3 regions of the Labrenzia sp. R5_0 genome follow, and region 2 is predicted to be linked to each of the others. Evidence: riboswitches for the same ligand, from Rfam matches in the RefSeq annotation. Region 2 holds a riboswitch; each other region holds the start of a gene.
The links. Region 2 has a riboswitch for thiamine pyrophosphate ahead of J7447_RS26465 (ABC transporter permease). Riboswitches for the same ligand answer to the same signal wherever they lie in the genome.
Positions count from the first base shown of each region.

Region 1: it holds a riboswitch for thiamine pyrophosphate, as region 2 does, so the genes downstream of both, J7447_RS11140 (hydroxyethylthiazole kinase) here and J7447_RS26465 (ABC transporter permease) in region 2, are expected to answer to the same signal.
Region 3: it holds a riboswitch for thiamine pyrophosphate, as region 2 does, so the genes downstream of both, thiO (glycine oxidase ThiO) here and J7447_RS26465 (ABC transporter permease) in region 2, are expected to answer to the same signal.

Region 1 covers NZ_JAGHRK010000002.1:498,265-500,459, forward strand. Annotated here, with positions in the region: gene thiD (bifunctional hydroxymethylpyrimidine kinase/phosphomethylpyrimidine kinase) at 1-225, opposite strand, end outside; gene J7447_RS11140 (hydroxyethylthiazole kinase) at 262-1,035, opposite strand; TPP riboswitch at 1,104-1,214, opposite strand; gene J7447_RS11145 (Lrp/AsnC ligand binding domain-containing protein) at 1,422-1,658, shown strand; gene J7447_RS11150 (hypothetical protein) at 1,679-2,086, shown strand.
Region 2 covers NZ_JAGHRK010000006.1:257,412-259,606, reverse strand. Annotated here, with positions in the region: gene J7447_RS26470 (ABC transporter substrate-binding protein) at 1-191, opposite strand, end outside; gene J7447_RS26465 (ABC transporter permease) at 214-1,059, opposite strand; TPP riboswitch at 1,117-1,223, opposite strand; gene J7447_RS26460 (hypothetical protein) at 1,305-2,195, opposite strand, start outside.
Region 3 covers NZ_JAGHRK010000001.1:1,389,331-1,391,525, forward strand. Annotated here, with positions in the region: gene J7447_RS06390 (pirin family protein) at 1-370, opposite strand, end outside; gene J7447_RS06395 (DNA topology modulation protein FlaR) at 517-1,041, shown strand; TPP riboswitch at 1,089-1,209, shown strand; gene thiO (glycine oxidase ThiO) at 1,371-2,195, shown strand, end outside.

The sequences.
Region 1 (2,195 bases), on a different contig from region 2:
TGTCGCCTTGACGGCAAGGTCGGAAAAGACGGCCGTCATCTGGGCCCGCACGAACTCCGGCGGCACATCATGGATGGCGCTGACGCCAAGCGTGTTCTGCGCCGTCAGGGCTGCAATAACACTGGCACCAAAGACGCCGTTTGCGGAAAAGGTCTTGAGATCAGCCTGAATGCCGGCTCCGCCGCCGGAATCCGATCCTGCAATGGTTACCGCAATTGCGGTCATAGGAACCTCCTGGGAGTAGATGCCGAAAAGGCTGCGTCAGCCGGTCTTGAGACGGGCTTCAATGTCGCGGTCAGTCAGGCAATAGAGTGCGTCGAGCAACTCCGGCACCAGACTGCCTGGCCCGCCTGACCGGCTGGCCGCGATTTCGCCGGCAATGTTGAAGACGGACAGTCCGCAAGCAGCTGCAAGCGCCCTGTCCTTTTCGATGCTCAGGAACGCTGCCAGAACAGCACCGCCGGCACAGCCGGTGGCCGTCACGCGTGACATCAGTGGATCGCCGTTGCGCAGCAGGAAATCCTCGCCGCGGCTCTCGACCCTGTCTTCCGGGCCGGTAACCGCAAAAACCGTACCGGCCTCGATCAATGCATCGGCATCCGCCCGCTCCGGCAAGAGAGCGGTGAGTTCTTCCGGATTGAGCCGCACCAGATCCGGCTTGAGGCCCAGCAGGTCGCGCGCATAGGCGCAGCGCACGGGAGACCGGTTGACGAAAACCGGATCGACACAAACCGGACGTCCGGCAGTCCTGGCAGCTTCGATCGCTAGCGGAATGGCCGCACGACGTTCCTCGTCAAGGGTGCCGAGGTTCACCAGCAGCGCATCAGCCCCGCCGGCAAAGGCCGCAACTTCCTCCCGCGCGATGGTCATGGAAGGAACGGCGCCGAGCGCAAGCAGCACATTGGCGGTGAAACTCTGGGCGACCGCGTTTGTGACGGCGTGAACGCGCGGCGTTTTCTGCCGCACCCTTTCCAGAAGGGTGAAGACCTGTTCGGCGCTCAGGGCCTGCGTGGAAGCAGCGACGGAAAGGCTCATGACGGCTCTCCTGCGACAGAAAGCCCGTTGCCGGTATTCCGGAAAGGACGTGTTGAAGGGAGTGGTGTGTGCATCATGATCTCAAATCCCTCCGCCGGTATCAGCCGGATCAGGTTCAAGGAGTTGGCAGGCCGCCTCTCAGCCCGGTCCAGGATGGCCGGGCACCCCCATGAGATGATTGCACTGCTAACAAGCCGGCCGTGCGATTGCAAGACCCGGCTTGTGCAGAGCGGCTACTCGGCAATTGACTGGCGGGAGGAGATAGGCGATGTCCTAGTCTGCTTTCGTGAATCTGTTGCCCGGCATGTTTGGCTGACCGAACAGCCCGGCTGATGGTTCAGGTGACACGTTCACCCCCTTCAAACACCAACTGCCCGGAGCGCCCCATGGTACCGTTTTTCGTGATGATCAAATGCCAGTTGGGCAAGACTTACCAGGTCGCCAATGCGATCGCCGATGCGGAAATTGCGTCCGAAGTCTACTCCACCTCCGGCGACTACGATCTTCTGGTGAAATTCTATGTCGACGACGGCTCGGACATTGGCCACTTCGTGAACGAGAAGGTCCACCCGATCGACGGCATTCAGGACACCAAAACCATCATTACCTTCAAGGCCTTCTGAACTCAGACCCGGAAATTTCCATGAAACTCATTAAAATCGCCGCCCTTTGCCTGCCCCTCGCTCTTGCTCCGATCGGCTCGACCGCGTCCGCGCAAGGCATGCCACCGGAGCAGATCAAGCAGATCCTGGACCTGACCAAGGCCAACTGGGTGTCATTCCGCGACTGGCAGGGCCAGGAGCTGATCTATTTCACCCACCTGGAATCCTGGAAGTGCGGCATCGACTATGTCTTCTACGGACTGAACGACGACCCGATTGAGCAGGAATGGCAACTGGAAGCCTGTGACCCGGACAACCAGAATGTCGTTCTGAAGGACAAGCCCTATCTGGAGCTGCCCCTGGGTTCGGCCCAGTCGATCAGCGTGCAGCTGATCTTCAAAGACGGCACCAAGAGCGCTGTCGAGCGGTTCGAATACAAGTCCCAGTAAGGCCGATTTCGGAAACCACCCGCATTCACCGTCATTCCGGACAAGTGAGGCAAAGCCGAGCACCGATCCGGGATCCAGCGCATCAGCGTGAGCAAAGCGAACTCTTCTC
Region 2 (2,195 bases):
TCCGCCGGTTCGATGATCTCAACCTCGAGGCCTTCTGCCTCGAAGAAACCCTTGGTCTGCGCGGTTACCAGCGGCGCGTGATCCGGATTGATGAACCAGTCGAGCAGCAAGGTCAGTTTCTCACTGGCCTGTACCGGCCCCGATGCCAGCAGCCCGGCGGCCAATGCGAGTGACAGGATTTGTTTTTTCATGAGGTCCTCCGTAGAGCGGCAGCTAGGTGAGCGGCTGCCAGGGAACAAGAAGTCGGGTGAGATGGTTCACGGCAAAGCGCATGATCAGCACCATCGCCGCGAGCAGGATCAGGGCGGCGAACATCATGTCCGCCTGCATCCGGTTGCTGCTTTGAAGCATGATGAAGGCAAGGCCTCCTTTTGCCCCGGCCCATTCGCCGATGATCGCCCCCATGGGAGCGAACACCGCGGCCACCCGCAGGCCGGAGGCAAACGCCGGCAAGCCTGACGGCAGGCGAAAGAACCAGAGTTCCTTCAGGCGAGACAGACGATAAAGCCGGGCGAGATCGCACAAACCCGGGTCAAGCCGCTGCAGGCCATCGAAAAACGTCGATGTGACCGTGAAGAAGATGACCAGGATGATGACGACGATCTTGGAGGCCAGCCCGAAACCGAGCCAGAGCACCAGGATCGGCGCGATTGCGAAAACAGGCAGGGCCTGCGTCACCAGAATGGGCGGCATGGCGAACCTTGCAGCAATCGGAAACAGCCACAAAAGAACGGAAAGCAATGCCCCGGCGGCTGCTCCCAGCACAAACCCGAGCACCGTCTCATAGGCGGTGATGCCGGCATGATGCAGAAGGAAGCCTGCGTGTTTGACAAAGGCCGTAAAGACGCGGTCCGGACCCGGCAGGATATAATGCTGGGTGTCGAACACATGGACGATTGCCGCCCAGATAACGACAGTCAGCAGGAGGCCGAGTAAGGTCCTGGCAACAGCTTTCGCAAACGCCATCATCCCGCACCCCCCGCCGCCGTTGGCCAACAGGAACGCATGAAAGCCGATACCGGCATTCGGATGTGCGGCGACCGCAGTGGTCGCAGACAAGTACGCATAGGATCTCCCGTCTTCGGACAAGCCGAAAATGACAATGGAGATCCGGGAATAGGCTAAGGATTCCGTCCCTTCGCCGGCATGACCCGGATCAGGTTCTAAGGGTTCGGCATTACGCCATCTCAGCTCCGGTAACCGGAACACCCCTCGGACCAAGGCGGACCATGCCTTGTGTGACGGAAAAAGGCAAGCCGCCGTGAGGCGGCTTCTTCAGATTTTGAAAGGAGGCAGGCTGGCGCTTAGCCGGCTTGCCAGGACGTGATCGCCTTTTCAACGGCATCTGCACCGGCGGTTCCCTTTTCCAGGGTCAGGATGCCGCGCTTGCCGTTTTCGTAAAGCATCGGAATGTCGATCCAGCCGCGTTCACGCAGCAAGGCGAGATTGCGTTGCTGCTCGTTCGGCAAGCTGGAAAGGGCAATCCAGAAAAAGCCCGGAGACACTTTCACGGAAGCGCCGATCAGCGCATCGCCACGAGCTTCTTCCGTAGGCTTCATGACCAGGCCTGGCACGTTGACGACGTCACCCGGAGCGAAGTTTTCCGGGAACTCGTACTTGATCTCGACCAGATGGCTGGCGGGCAAGGAAGTATCGTCATTCGGCTTGATGCGAATGTCGACCTTCACATCCCGCTCGGGGATTTCAATGGAGGCGCTCAGAACCGCGAGAGCCTTGCCGTCCAGATTCGTTTCTTCATCGACACCCCAAACGACAGCGCCTTGCGCAGCCGTTCCGGCACCGCCGGACTCTTCCCCTTCTTCGTAAAGGATAGAGCGCTGCACCGAGGAATCCGTCGCCGTGGCGGACGGAGCCGGTGAAGTTTCGTCAGGCGAAATGGCCGAGAGATTGTCTTCCGGCACCGCAATCGGGCTTTCGGTGGTCGCAGAAGACTGATCGTTTTCTCCGCTCGTCACAATGGACGGCTGGGAAGGTTCGGGCGCAGCGGAAGCTGGTGTATCGACCTGCGGTGTATCGGCCGGCGCGGGCGAATCAGACTGTCCGGTAATCGTCGTCGTGGTTACCGTACGTGCATCCGGGGCAACCACATCCGTCTCGCCTTCGTTCAACAGGCGGTCGGTGTTTTTCGAAGGCTCTTCACCTTCTCCGGCGGGGGCAGCGGTCGAAGGCTCCGG
Region 3 (2,195 bases), on a different contig from region 2:
CCGGCCTCTCACGTTCGGAATGCACGATGCCCTTGCCGGCGCTCATCCAGTTCAGAGCACCGGGGGCAATCGCAATCTCCGTTCCAAGGCTGTCACGATGATACATCTCTCCTTCGAAGAGATAGGTAACTGTCGCCAACCCGATGTGAGGATGCGGGCGCACGTCGATACCGCCGCCGACCAAAAGTTCTGCCGGGCCCATCTGGTCGAAGAAGATGAACGGGCCAACCATCCGCCGCCTGGCAGACGGCAAGGCACGTCTTACCGAAAATCCGCCGAGGTCGGATGTCCGCGGTACGATGATCGTTTCAATCGGGTCACAGGTTGCAGCATTTCCCGGTACGGGATCAGGGCAATTCAACCAGCTCATCTGCCTCTCCATCAAAGAACATTCTGTCTTGCAAACTAGATAGGGCCTGCGAAGCCGAAGTGTCCATTGAACAGTCTGTTTCGGGTTTTCATACCCTGCACAATCTGTATAACGACCGGCCCTTCCTTGCTTTTGTTTGGTGCGACATGAAACGCGTGATGATCGTTGGCGGCCCGGGCTCGGGTAAAAGCACGCTTGCCGTTGCCCTTGGGCGGAAAACCGGACTGCCGGTCTATCATATGGACAAGATCCACTACCGCTCCGGTTGGAACGAGCGGACGCGGGAAGAGAAAGACCGGCTGACGCATGAGGTCCATCTGAAGGATGTGTGGATCTTCGAGGGTGGTCATTCAAGCACCTATGCGGAACGTATCGAACGTGCCGACACTTTCATCTGGCTCGATGTCCCGGTAACGCGCCGCATATTTCGAGTGCTGAAACGGTCGGTGAAATACAATGGGCAAAGCCGTCCGGATCTGGCCGAGGGCTGCCCGGAGCAGTTCAACTGGCAAACTGTTGAATTCCTGAGGTTCATCTGGCGAACGAGACACTCCGCCAGAGCCAAACTGGAGCACATCTACCGCGAACCTCCGGACCATCTGAAAGTCTATCGGTTCAACACCCTTGCCGAAATCGACGACTTTCTGGCGCGCCCCTGGCAACAAGGATGAAGGCTCATCCTGTCTCTTGACAGGTGCGCCTGACGGGCGGCACAACAGGGGCTCACCCGGGGTGCCTCCAGAAGAGGCTGAGATACTGCTGGCGCACTTGCGCAGTGCAGGGACCCGACGAACCTGATCCAGGTCATGCTGGCGAAGGGAAGGTGTTCTCGGCCAACTGCGTTCGCCACGGCAATGCTCCAACCCGGCCACCTTTCCAAGCCGAATGTCCGAAATGCGGGACCTTTTCCGGTCCTTGCGGAGATCCGTTGAATGCAAGCGGAATACCAGACATTCCGTGATGTCGAACGACTGATGTCCACCCTGGCAGGAGAGGCGGAATGAAGGTCGGTATCAAAGGGGCGGGTGTCGCCGGTCTGACACTGGCACATGAGCTTGTCTCGCGCGGTGTGCGGGTGGAGCTGCTGGAAAAACACAAGGATCTCACTGCCAGTGCCTCCTGGCTCGCAGGCGGCATGTTGGCGCCATGGTGTGAGCGGGAAAGTGCCGAGGAAGATGTACTGCGGCTCGGGCAAGCCGCCATTGGCTGGTGGAGCAAAGTCCTGCCGGGACAGGTTTCGCACAATGGCACGCTGGTTGTTGCCGCGCCGCGCGATACCGGCGAGTTAAGTCGCTTTGCTTCTCGAACCAGCGGCTTTGCCTGGCTCGACGCTGACGCGCTGGGCGCACTCGAGCCGGACCTCGCAGGCCGATTTGCAAAGGGGCTCCATTTTGCCGGGGAAGCCTATCTCGATCCGCGGCGGGCCCTCACGGCATTGCGGGCAAAGGTGTCTGAAAGCGGTGCCGAGGTGAGGTTAGAGGCGCAGCACTTCACCGCGGCGACCGATCTTGTCGCCGATTGTACCGGCATGGCCTCGCCGGATCCGCACTTGCGTCCCGTACGCGGTGAAATGCTGATCCTCCACGCGCCGGAGGTCTCGCTTTCGCGGCCGGTGCGTTTTCTGCACCCGCGCATCCCGGTCTATGTCGTGCCTCGTGACAACGGCGTCTTCATGGTCGGGGCAACCATGATCGAAAGCGGTGACCAGGGAGCGGTCAGTGTTCGGTCCACCATGGAACTCCTAAATGCCGCCTACAGCCTGCATCCGGGATTTGCGGAGGCAAAGATCATCGAAACCGGGGTGGGCCTCCGCCCGGCATATCCC